DNA from 3 places in the Fusicatenibacter saccharivorans genome. Region 3 is predicted to be linked to each of the others. Evidence: predicted binding sites of a transcription regulator. Region 3 holds the regulator's gene; each other region holds the start of a gene.
The links. The regulator HrcA, encoded in region 3, represses chaperone genes, less so after heat shock. The targets are predictions, from matches to a motif close to TGTTAGCACTCNNNNNNNNNGAGTGCTAACA.
Positions count from the first base shown of each region.

Region 1 (4,284 bases), on a different contig from region 3:
TCGATGACAAACTGTTTTGCAGCCGGGCTCAGTTCGACGGTAAGCTCCTGGTCTGCCAGACGTTTGTTCAGTCCTTTCAGCAACAGATCTACGATATGACCAATGTTGTCTTTTGTCAATGGTTTGAACATAATTGTTTCATCCAGACGGTTCAGGAACTCCGGACGGAAGTGTGCACGCAGATCCTGCATGACCAGGTTTCTCGCCTCTTCGGAGATGCTGCCGTCGTCCTGAATGCCGTCCAGCAGATACTGGGATCCGATATTGGAGGTCATGATCAGGATCGTATTTTTAAAGTCTACGGTACGGCCCTGGGAGTCGGTGATACGGCCGTCATCGAGTACCTGCAGCAGAACGTTGAAGACGTCCGGATGCGCTTTCTCGATCTCATCGAACAGAACAACAGAATATGGTTTTCTGCGCACTGCCTCGGTCAGCTGGCCGCCCTCCTCGTAGCCTACATATCCCGGAGGCGCTCCGATCAGACGGGAGACGGAGTATTTCTCCATGTATTCACTCATATCGATTCGAACCATGTTGTTCTCATCATCAAACAGCTTTTCTGCCAACGTTTTCGCAAGCTCTGTTTTACCGACACCGGTAGGTCCAAGGAACAGGAACGAACCGATCGGTTTTGTCGGATCCTTGATTCCGGCTTTGGAACGGATAATCGCATCCGAAACCTTGGTGACTGCTTCATTCTGGCCGATAACTCTCGTGTGAAGTTCATCTTCCAGACCGAGGATCTTAGTTCTCTCGCCTTCGGTCAGTTTTGCAACCGGGATTCCGGTCCAGCGGGAGACAATTCTGGCAATCTCTTCATCCGTTACACTCTCGTGTACCAGGGAGAGATCTTCATTTTTAACTTTTTTCTCTTCTGCTTCCAGCATCTGCTGTAATTTCGGGAGTTCACCGTACTGCAGTTCAGCGGCGCGGTTCAGATCGTAATCATTCTTTGCTTTCTGGATCTGGCGGTTCATGTCCTCGATCTGCTCACGCAGTTTGGACAGTTTCTCAACGGAACTCTTTTCATTTTCCCACTGTGCCTTTGCAGAATTGAAGGTATCCTTTAACTCAGCCAGCTCTTTCTGCAGTGTTTCCAAACGCTCGCGGCTCAGATTGTCGGTCTCTTTTTTCAGTGCGGCTTCCTCGATCTGCATCTGCAGAATCTTACGGCGCTGCTCATCCAGCTCGGCCGGCATGGAATCCAGTTCTGTCTTGATCAGAGCGCATGCCTCGTCGACCAGGTCGATTGCTTTATCCGGCAGGAAACGGTCGCTGATGTAACGGTTCGAAAGGGTTGCGGCTGCAACGAGGGCACCGTCGGTGATTTTTACGCCGTGGTAAACTTCGTAGCGCTCTTTTAAGCCACGCAGGATGGAAATCGTATCCTCTACGGTCGGCTCATCAACCTGAACCGGCTGGAAACGGCGCTCCAGGGCGGCATCTTTTTCGATGTACTGGCGGTACTCATCCAGCGTTGTGGCACCGATGCAGTGCAGTTCGCCTCGTGCCAGCATAGGTTTCAGCATGTTTCCGGCATCCATCGCGCCGTCGGTCTTTCCGGCGCCGACGATCAGGTGCAGCTCATCGATGAACAGAATGATTTTTCCGTCGCTCTTTCTGACTTCCTCCAGAACGGCTTTCAGACGCTCCTCAAATTCGCCGCGGTATTTTGCTCCGGCTACCAGGGCTCCCATATCGAGGGAGAAAATGGTTTTATCTTTCAGGCTCTCCGGTACATCGCCGTTGGCGATTCGCTGGGCCAGGCCTTCTACGACTGCGGTTTTACCAACACCAGGCTCACCGATCAGAACCGGATTGTTTTTTGTCTTACGGGACAGGATACGGACAACGTTCCGAATTTCGGTATCACGGCCGATAACCGGGTCCATTTTCTGGTTTCTGGCTTTTTCTACGATATCCTGGCCATATTTTTCCAGGGTGTCGTATGTTGCCTCCGGGTTGTCGGTGGTAACTCTCTGGTTTCCGCGCACGGTGCTTAATGCCTGCAGGAAACGTTCTCTTGTGATGCCGTACTCCTGAAACAGTTTTTTCATGGACGGGCTTGGGTTTTTCAGCATTGCCAGGAAGAGGTGTTCTACGGAAACATACTCGTCTCCCATGGCTTTCGCCTCATCCTCAGCATTTACCAGTGCTTTATTCAGATACTGACCGATATACGGCTGACCGCCGGATACTTTGACGCGGTCGTTCAGTGCCGTCTCGACACGGTTCAGAAAATGTTCTTTGTTGATTTCCATCTTTTCGATCATTTTCAGAATCAGGCTGTCGTCCTGATGCAGGAGATTATACAACAGATGCTCCTGCTCTATTTCCTGGTTGCCGAAATCGTATGCGGTCTTTTCCAGGTCCTGTACAGCCTGCAGCGATTTTTGTGTGAATTTACTGATATTCATAATCGGCTTCCTCCTTATCTATTTGGGTGCTAACATTCGCTCCGAACAAAAAGAGCGTTGATGTGAATTTTCTTTTCTTTCTTTGTTCTAGTCGTACTATAACACTAGTTATTAGCACTGTCAATAGGTGAGTGCTAATTTTTTTTATTTTTCCCGACGCTCCTTTTCTCCCTCCCCCCCCCTAAAAGATTTTTATTCATCGCCGTACACAGCAATAAAATGAATCAGTGCCTCTGTTTCGGAACTGGCATACTTTTTGGCAGATGCTTCCAGCGGCTGTGATTGATATGCTTCAAACGAATCGCCCTCGTCGCGTCCAGATATGTAGCGATTATCATTTAGTTTCCACTTCCTCATTTCTTCAAAATAAGCAGTATTCGCCATTTCCGAATTCCAGTCCATTCGCTCCAGCAGATAATACTCCATTCCATGATAACATTCTTCGCAAATTCCCGTAAAAAATTCTTCTGCTGTCTGAGATGTTAAATGCTCTGGAGCATACCATATTTCGTTCTCTTCATTATTATATAATGCAACGCAATTCGATGATCCTGTCTCTTTCACATACAGCGGAATTTCGGGAATTCCAAGTCGTTCTGTTTCAAGCCGTACCATCTTCTGCGCTGCAATTGTTCTTTCTTCCAGTGTTTTTTGCCTCCATTCGCTCTCCTTTAAGCTCAGCAGAAATTCTTTATTTTCCTGAAAAATGTTCTCCTGATTCTGGACGAGATTATAGTCCTTTTTTCGTTCGTAAAGTTCTGCCACTCCGGACGGAGACTCAAGCTTCCAATATATCATCATACAAGTCGGTACCATACTCACGCATACTGAAACAAACAGAAATGCGTTTAAGTCACTTCTTTTTAATCTCCAGAATTTTTTCGGAGAATATTTTCGTTTTTTTCTATGTAAATCTCTTAAAACCGTAACAAGAAATATCCCATCCAGCACTGCAAGAAACAACACAATTTTCAGTGAATATTGGGCAAATAAAAACAGCATCAGTATGCTCGGCGGAAATGTATAGAATAAAACTTCATTTGCAGTTCCATCTGCGCAGTAGCTTCGAATGGGTGAGGCCAGCCACAAAATCAGGCACAGCGCATAGGCAAAAAGCATTGTCCCCGACGAAATATGGACGGAACATTCTGTAATATATACCTCAACCTGTTTCACATACATCACATACAAGATACAGATCGGATATAAAATCGAGCTTTTGCTCAACCAGTATGCCGCTGATTTTCTTTCCCGTCTTCTTTTCTGTTCCTCCATATCAGATCCCCCTGATTTTTCTTTTGTTTTATTTGAAATACTTGTATGTTTATTTTAGCGTAATTTTTCGTTTTTGCCTATCCTTCGTTTTTCAGTTGAATCTTTCTGTAAAAACCAAAATTGCGAAACCCTGTTTTGGCAGGACTCCGCAATCTCTTTTTCCTATTTACTTTATGATACATGACGGGCAGCATATTTCATTTTCTGGTTTCCGGCGCATTTCTTAAAATACTGCCGGATCGCATCTTCGTTCATATCGTTTCCGATAAACACAGCCTGGCCGGCGTTTTTCTGTTCTGTGCCGGTGATGCTGTAGCGGTGATCGGCGACATCAAATTGGAGAAACTGGTCTCCGGCTGCGAACTGTCCTTTTGCACGGATGATATTTCCAAACGCTCCGCGAATGATCTGTTCCAGAAAACACCACAGGGTTTCCGGTGCCTCCATTCGGATATTTTCGAAGGAGAAGGTCTCCGGCATCTTTTCGCCGCTCTGCGTATCCTGTACTTCTTTCTCATATCGGCCGCCCAGCAGCAGGCTCTGGTAATCTTCCCGTGTCATCGTGGATGCATAATCCGTGATGATTTTT
Region 1 is NZ_JAQEGR010000003.1:233,291-237,574, reverse strand. It holds gene clpB (ATP-dependent chaperone ClpB) at 1-2,420, opposite strand, end outside; gene PGS38_RS04510 (hypothetical protein) at 2,613-3,695, opposite strand; gene PGS38_RS04505 (CobW family GTP-binding protein) at 3,867-4,284, opposite strand, start outside.
Region 1: a site for HrcA is predicted at 2,530-2,560, ahead of clpB (ATP-dependent chaperone ClpB). Genes of this name have one in related genera too.

Region 2 (4,284 bases), on a different contig from region 3:
TGTGTTTCTTCTCCTTTGTTGTATTTCCCCCAACATCCTACAAATCAGTATAGCATAAAACGCCGGAAGCGTCCATATACGCCGCCCGGCGAAAGCATGAAAACTTTCTGAAATTTTTTGTAACGATTCAGGGCCATGCGAAATGGAAGAAAAACTTTCCACTAAAAAATCGGCCGGCAAAGACAGGACTTCGGAACCCATGTTCCGCTACGGTCTTTGCCAGCCGGTTTTCTTATTTTGTTTTACCAGACATTTTTATCCCGGAAATTACATCATTCCCATTCCGCCGTCTGCGCCTGCCGGCATAGCCGGAGCCGGCTCTTTGATGGTGGAAACTACGGACTCGGTGGTCAGAAGGGTTGCGGAAACGCTGGTAGCGTTCTGCAGTGCGCTTCTGGTAACCTTAACCGGATCAAGGATACCAGCCTGGATCATGTCTACATACTCTTCGTTGTATGCATCAAATCCAACACCTACTTTGGACTCTTTTACTTTGTTGATAACAACAGCGCCTTCCAGACCTGCGTTTGTTACGATGTGGAACAGAGGAGCCTCAAGTGCTTTCTGTACGATTCTTGCACCGATCTTCTCGTCGCCGTCCAAGCTGTCAATCAGCTCTGCAAGCTGTGTTGTTACATGGATGTATGCAGAACCGCCGCCTGCGATGATACCCTCTTCTACGGCTGCTCTCGTTGCATTTAAAGCATCCTCCATACGGAGTTTTTCTTCTTTCATCTCGGTCTCGGTTGCTGCACCTACACGGATAACAGCTACGCCGCCTGCCATTTTTGCCAGTCTCTCCTGCAGTTTCTCTTTATCGAACTCAGAAGTGGTCTCCTCGATCTGGGATCTGATCTGGCCGATTCTTGCTGCGATGGCATCTTTTGCGCCGGCACCGTCAACGATAACGGTGTTCTCTTTCTGAACTTTAACAGATTTTGCACGTCCGAGCATTTCCAGAGTAGCGTCTTTTAATTCCAGACCAACTTCCTCGGAGATCACCTGGCCGCCGGTCAGGATTGCGATATCCTCGAGCATTGCTTTTCTTCTGTCGCCGTATCCCGGTGCTTTGACAGCTACTACGTTGAAGGTTCCGCGCAGTTTGTTGATCACGAGTGTCTGGAGAGCCTCGCCCTCTACATCCTCAGCGATGATCAGCAGTCTTGCGCCGCTCTGTACGATCTGCTCCAGCAGCGGAAGAACTTCCTGAATGTTGGACAGTTTCTTATCGGTAATCAGGATATATGGATTGTCGAGAACGGCTTCCATTTTCTCCATATCGGTGCACATGTAAGCGGAGATATATCCACGGTCGAACTGCATACCTTCTACCAGCTCCAGCTCGTTCTGCATGGTCTTAGACTCCTCGATGGTGATAACGCCGTCTTTGGAAACTTTTTCCATAGCATCAGCTACCATCTGGCCTACTTCTTCGCTTCCGGAAGAAACAGCTGCAACTTTTGCAATCTGCTCTTTGCCTGCTACCGGCTGGCTCATCTCTGCAAGGATCTGAACAGCTTTATCGGTTGCTTTCTTCATTCCCTTACGAAGAACGATCGGGTTCGCACCTGCTGCCAGGTTTTTCATTCCTTCGTTTACCATAGCCTGTGCCAGAACGGTTGCGGTTGTGGTACCATCACCTGCTACGTCGTTGGTCTTTGCAGCAACTTCTTTGATGAGCTGTGCGCCCATGTTTTCAAAGCCGTCTGCCAGCTCGATCTCTTTTGCAATCGTAACACCATCGTTTGTGATGAGCGGAGCGCCGTACTGTTTGTCCAGAACAACGTTTCTTCCTTTCGGTCCAAGGGTTACACGTACGGTATCTGCAAGCTGGTTTACACCATTCTGAAGAGCGTTTCTTGCCTCTGCTCCATATTTAATCTCTTTTGCCATGATTGTCATGCCTCCTGATTTTTACTTGATTATTCTTTATTTTACAACTGCCAGAATGTCATCCTGTTTTACGATGATGTACTCTTCGTCTTCCAGTTTGACGTTGGTTCCTGCATATTTGGAATAGATTACCTGATCTCCGACTGCAACTTCCATTTTTACTTCTTTGCCGTCTTCTACTTTTCCAGGTCCTACTGCGATAACCTCAGCCTGCTGCGGTTTCTCCTGTGCCTGTCCCGGAAGTACGATACCGGATTTTGTGGTTTCCTCTGCTTTTAACTCTTTTAATACAACTCTGTCACCTAAAGGTACTAACTTCATTTATGTTTCCTCCTTCAAGATTTCATTCAGTTTTATTTATTAGCACTCAGTTCATTCGAGTGCTACTTGATGGTTCTTACTATAGTGTTTTCCACCTCATTTCGCAAATGCATGAATTTTGTAATTCTCTTTTTTTTTCTCGTGATAGCTCTTAATTTCTCTTATTTTCTCGTTTTTTCTTATTTTGGCAACTTTTTCATATTTTATACTCTCTTTAGAATCTAATTATAGTTTATTCCTAAAAACGGGAATGATACCATTTTTTTCCGCTCCCCGAATGCTTTTTTGCACAAAAAGAAACGGCGCCATTCTTAAACGGCTCCGATTCTTTTCTACATTCCACTTTTTTATTTTTTCGCCTCGTCCGGATGGGCATCGCCCTTTCCTTTCAGGTTCTTTCTTGCTTTGATCTCGTCGAGTTCATCAAAGATATAATCATTTAATACCTTGATATACGTTCCCTTCATACCGCTGGAACGGGACTCGATGACGCCTGCGCTCTCGAATTTGCGGAGGGCATTTACGATGACGGATCTTGTGATGCCGACGCGGTCTGCAATTTTGCTTGCAACCAGAATGCCCTCATCCCCGTTCAGTTCATCAAAGATATGGATGATGGCTTCCAGTTCGGAGAAGGACAACGTGTTGAATGCGGATTTAACCACCTGAACCTTGCGGTTTTCCTCCACATTTTCCTCGTTGACGGAACGCATCATTTCCAGTCCGACAACGGTTGTGCCGTACTCACTGACGATGATATCGTCGATATCGTACTGCGGGGTGCAGCGGTACATAAATACGGTACCAAGGCGTTCTCCGGCGATCTCGATCGGGCAGATAATTGCGGTGTAGCGCTCTACACCAGGCCGCTCAAAGCCGAGGGTCTGTAAATTGACGTTCTCTTTTGTGGAGAGTACGCCGAGGAGACGCTCGTTTAATGCGGCATCGACATAACCGCCCACCTTATCCTCGATCAGCTCCGTAATTTCTTCCACGCCCGGGCAAAGGCTGATGCCCAGCACTTTTCCTTTTTTACTGATCACCAGGATATTGGAACTTAACGTTTCCATCAGGACTTCACAGATATCGTTGAACACGACCTTCGTGGAGTGATTGTTATGAAGCAGTTTGTTGATTTTTCTGGTTTTATCCAGCAGTTGTACGCTCATGTTCTTCTCCTTTCTTTATTTTCTGCATTTTTTTGGCGTATCCGCCGAAAAAAATGCACACTGATGCCTTTTTCAGACAACCCTTAAAACTAAGCTCATTCTATCATGTAGTTTTCCGGAAATCAATATATTTTTCAGAAAACTATAAATTTTATAAAAATTCATGCTAAATTTTTTCGGATCTTCCTGTTTTTCCGCCTCGATAAGCAAAAAAAACGGCCTGCACCAGTTTTTCACCAGTACAGACCGCTTTGTCATTCTCAGTCTTCGTCTTTCTTTTCGCGTGCTTCTACATAGCCGCACTGCTCGTCCGCGCAGACCAGCTTATTGCCTTTTTCCAGCATATAGCCGCCGCACTGCGGGCATTTCTTGGCAGACGGTTTCTGCCAGGACATGAAATCGCATTCCGGATTGTTTTCGCATCCATAATATTTCCGTCCTTTTTTCGTCTTGCGCAGGATCACTTCTTTTCCGCACTTCGGACACGGAACACCGATCTTTTCCAGATACGGCTTCGTGTTCTTGCAGTCCGGGAATCCCGGGCAGGCGAGGAATTTTCCGTGCGGGCCGTATTTGACCACCATGTTGCGGCCGCAGTTCTCGCAGATGACATCCGTCACCTCATCCTCTACCTTAACTTCTTCGAGGTTCTTTTCTGCCTCTGTGACCGCCTCATAGAGATCCGGCCAGAAGTTCTCGACTACTGTCTTCCACGGAACACTTCCATCTCCAACCCTGTCGAGCAGAGCTTCCATCGTTGCCGTAAAGTTGACATCCACGATGCTCGGGAATGCCTCTTTCATCATGTTGTTGACCACCTCGCCGAGCTCTGTCATGTAAAGGTTCTTGTTCTCCTTTGCCACGTAACGGCGGTTGATGATCGTTGTGATGGTCGGCGCGT
Region 2 is NZ_JAQEGR010000006.1:48,816-53,099, reverse strand. It holds gene groL (chaperonin GroEL) at 268-1,893, opposite strand; gene groES (co-chaperone GroES) at 1,930-2,214, opposite strand; gene codY (GTP-sensing pleiotropic transcriptional regulator CodY) at 2,562-3,383, opposite strand; gene topA (type I DNA topoisomerase) at 3,644-4,284, opposite strand, start outside.
Region 2: a site for HrcA is predicted at 2,252-2,282, ahead of groES (co-chaperone GroES). Genes of this name have one in related genera too.

Region 3 (4,284 bases):
CCGCTGCCGCCGAACTCAACTTCGAAATGGCCGCCGAGCTGCGTGACAAAATGATCACACTGAAGAAGAGCCTGGATGACATGGAAGAATAAAAAATGAGAAATAAAAAAGAAGAAAAGAGCATGAAAAAAAGCGTGCCGGAAAAGCGACAGAAAACTTTCCGGCACGCTTTTTTGCGTCCGATTTTGATTCCTTCTTGTTCAGAATTGACGCAAAATAAGAATACCATTATAATATAAAATACGACCAAACGGTCGTATCAAAACGAAAAACACAAAAATAAAAAAGACAACAATAAAAAAATTAATCGCCGAATTTTCTCTTTTTACTGGAAACACTCAGCAGATAGTCGACCGAGCAGTCATAGAACCGTGCAAGCCGGATCACATAGTCGATCGGGATGTCGCGGATTCCTTTTTCGTAGCGGGAATAGACGTCGCGGTTGCATTCGAGCAGGGCAGAAATCTCTTTGATGGTGAGATCCTGATCGATCCGCATATCTTCAATTCTCTGGTATTTCATACGTTGTACCATCCTTTCAGATTCAAACCCATACTACCAAACGGTTGGATGGACAAAGTTAAATCAGATCATATGGTCGCAAATTGGAGAATGGGGCGGGAGAGAGAAACGGCGGGTGAAGACAGCCTGTGCAGAAAACAGAAAAATATGTACGGCAGAAATGGGGGAACGAATGGGAAAAGCAGAAAGAATAGAAATAGAAGATTTTGTCCAGAATATAGTGGAACGGATGGAGACGCCGGAAGCGTTTGAAAAAATGATCAGCCGGGAGGAAGAATGCGAAGCGCAGGGGCAGGAGAGCCGTCTGAGGGATGTGCTGAAGAAAGAATGGCCGGTGGACGAAAAGGGAGAGCGTATCTATCAGATCACTAATATATATGAAGAAAAAGCAGAAGAACTCCTCATTGTAGAACTGTATACCGGCATCCACCTGGAAAACGGAGTCCCGTGCGGGCATTTTACGCTGTATCTCTGCGGGGAGCCGGACGGATGGAAACTCAGCGAAACGCGGATGATGGAATATCTGCAGAATCTGTAAACGAAAAAGCAAAACAAGGAGAACAGGGAAAAGAAAAACTGTCCTCCTGCTTTTGCTGCGGCGGAGACACTGAAAAGTCAGGATCCATACGGCCGCTTCTCATCGCTGATGCCGACCAGATAATCCAGACTGACCTGATACAGCTCCGCCAGACGGATGGCAATGGAGATCGGCAGCTGCCGGACGCCTTTTTCATATCGGGTATACACATCGCGGTTGCAGCCGAGATAGTCGGCAACCTGGCGGATCGTCAGATCGTGGTCCGTGCGCAGATCCTCCAGTCTCTGATATTTCATGATTCATCACCTCTGAGAAAATGCTACTAAATGGTCGTATCGAAATGGCAGAATCCTACCATACGGCTATAGCGCCTTTGAAACAGTAGAATGCAATAAAAAAGAAAAGTCAGATTCCTTTTCAGAAAGAAAACGGTTTATACTTTTTTCACAATTTCTTCATAGAAAAACCGGGAAAAGGTGTTGACAAACAAAAGGCAGAGTGCTATCTTAAGAGCATAGATGTTAGCACTCCACTGAAACGAGTGCTAACAGGACTATACAACAGGAAGGAGCTTATCTTAGTGGATACAGAATTGGATGAAAGAAAAAGAAAAATATTAAAAGCGATCATCCAGACGTATCTGGAAACGGGTGAACCGGTCGGCTCAAGAACGATTTCCAAATACACGGATTTGAATTTAAGCTCCGCCACAATCCGGAATGAAATGTCCGATCTGGAAGAGATGGGTTACATCTTACAGCCCCACACTTCCGCAGGACGCATTCCTTCCGATAAAGGCTACCGCCTCTATGTAGATGAGCTGATGCGGGAAAAAGAACAGGAAGTTGCAGACATCAAAAACATGGTCATTGAAAAAACAGACCGAATGGAAAAAGTTCTGCAGCAGGTTGTCAAAGTCCTCGCTTCATCTACCAACTATGCAACGTTGATTACAGGACCGGAATATCACAGAAATAAAGTGAAATTCATCCAGCTCTCAAAAGTCAATGAAGAGCAGCTCCTGGCCGTCATCGTCGTAGAAGGCAACCTGGTGAAAAACCAGATGATCGACCTCGACGAGACCATCAACGATGAACAGATATTAAAGCTGAACCTGCTTCTGAACACACAGCTCAATGGCCTGACCATTGAAGAAATCAATCTTGGCATGATTAAGAAGATGAAAGAGCAGGCAGGCATCCACTCCGGCATCATCAGCAAAGTGGTCGATACCGTAGCGGAAGCCATCGCAGTCAGCGAAGAAGATGTGCCGGTGTACACCAGCGGCGCAACCAACATTTTCAAGTACCCTGAGCTTTCCGACAGCAGCAAAGCCAGCCAGCTGATCTCCACATTCGAGGAACGGCAGAAACTGGTCGATATGATCAAAGGAGCTGCCGAGGAGCAGGACGGAGAGGAAAATACCGGTATTCAGGTATACATCGGAAATGAATCTTCGATGGAACCCTTACGGGACTGCAGCGTGGTCACCACCACATACGATATGGGAAACGGTATGCGCGGAACAATCGGTATCGTGGGACCAAAGCGGATGGATTACGAAAATGTGGTAGATAACCTGAAAACATTAAAAGTTCAACTGGACGCCGTCTTCAAAAAGCCGGACACAGGTGAGTAGAAAGGTGGAATGATCAGTGAGCGAAGAAAATAGAAAGAAAGAGGAAACCATGGAAGAACCTACACGCGAGATGGAAAAAGAAACCGGAGCAGAGACCGATCTGCCGGAAACCGAACCGGCTGCGGAGCAGGAAGAAGCAAAGAAAGCAGCAGAGGCAAAAGAAGCGGAAGCTGCAGAAGAAACTGCTGAGGATGGCAAAGAACGAAAGTTCTTCAAAAAGAAAAAAGATAAAAAAGATGAGAAAATCGAAGAGCTGACTGACCGCCTGACCCGTCAGATGGCAGAGTTCGATAACTTCCGCAAACGCACCGAAAAAGAAAAAGCAAATATGTATGCCATTGGAGCAAAAGACATCATCGAGAAGATTCTTCCGGTTGTTGACAGCTTCGAGCGCGGACTTGCAACGGTGGAAAACCCGGAGGAAGATCCGTTCGCAGACGGCATGAATAAAGTATACAAACAGTTTACCACAGCACTCGATGAACTCGGTGTAACCGTGATCGAGGCCGTTGGAAAGGAATTCGATCCGAACCTGCACAACGCAGTGATGCATGTGGAGGATGAGGAAGCCGGCGAGAACATCGTCGTAGAAGAGTTCCTGAAGGGCTACATGTACAAAGGTTCCGTAGTCCGTCACAGTATGGTCAAGGTGGCTAACTAAGCCTTGAAGATAAATAAATAGAAATTAAACCATTTTTTAGCATAATTCATTGAGGAGGAAACAACAATGGGCAAAATTATTGGTATTGACTTAGGAACAACAAACAGCTGTGTAGCCGTTATGGAAGGTGGAAAACCAACCGTTATCGCAAACGCAGAGGGTGAAAGAACAACTCCATCTATCGTAGCATTCACAAAAACAGGTGACCGTCTGGTCGGCGAGCCGGCAAAACGTCAGGCTGTAACAAACGCAGACAGAACCATCCGTTCCATCAAACGTGAGATGGGTACTGATTATAAAGTAGACATCGAAGGAAAGAAATACTCTCCGCAGGAGATCTCCGCTATGATCCTTCAGAAACTGAAAGGTGATGCAGAGAACTACCTTGGTGAGAAAGTAACAGAAGCAGTTATCACCGTTCCGGCTTACTTCAACGACGCACAGCGTCAGGCTACCAAAGATGCCGGTAAAATCGCAGGTCTTGATGTAAAACGTATCATCAACGAGCCTACCGCAGCAGCTCTGGCATACGGACTGGATAACGAGAAAGAGCAGAAGATCATGGTATACGACCTTGGCGGCGGTACTTTCGATGTTTCCATCATCGAGATCGGTGACGGTGTTATCGAAGTTCTTTCCACAGCAGGAAACAACCGTCTGGGCGGCGATGACTTCGACCAGAAAGTAACAGATTATATCCTCGCTGAGTTCAAAAAACAGGAAGGTGTAGATCTTTCCAACGACAAGATGGCTCTGCAGAGAATCAGAGAAGCAGCAGAGAAAGCAAAGAAAGAGCTTTCCAGCGCAACTACAACCAACATCAACCTGCCGTTCATCACTGCAACCGCAGATGGCCCGAAACATCTTGATATGAACCTGACAAAGGCTAAATTCGATGAGCTGACCCACGACCTGGTAGAGAAA
Region 3 is NZ_JAQEGR010000009.1:2,758-7,041, forward strand. It holds gene uvrB (excinuclease ABC subunit UvrB) at 1-92, shown strand, start outside; gene PGS38_RS09635 (helix-turn-helix domain-containing protein) at 304-522, opposite strand; gene PGS38_RS09640 (hypothetical protein) at 695-1,060, shown strand; gene PGS38_RS09645 (helix-turn-helix domain-containing protein) at 1,138-1,356, opposite strand; gene hrcA (heat-inducible transcriptional repressor HrcA) at 1,641-2,699, shown strand; gene grpE (nucleotide exchange factor GrpE) at 2,749-3,360, shown strand; gene dnaK (molecular chaperone DnaK) at 3,427-4,284, shown strand, end outside.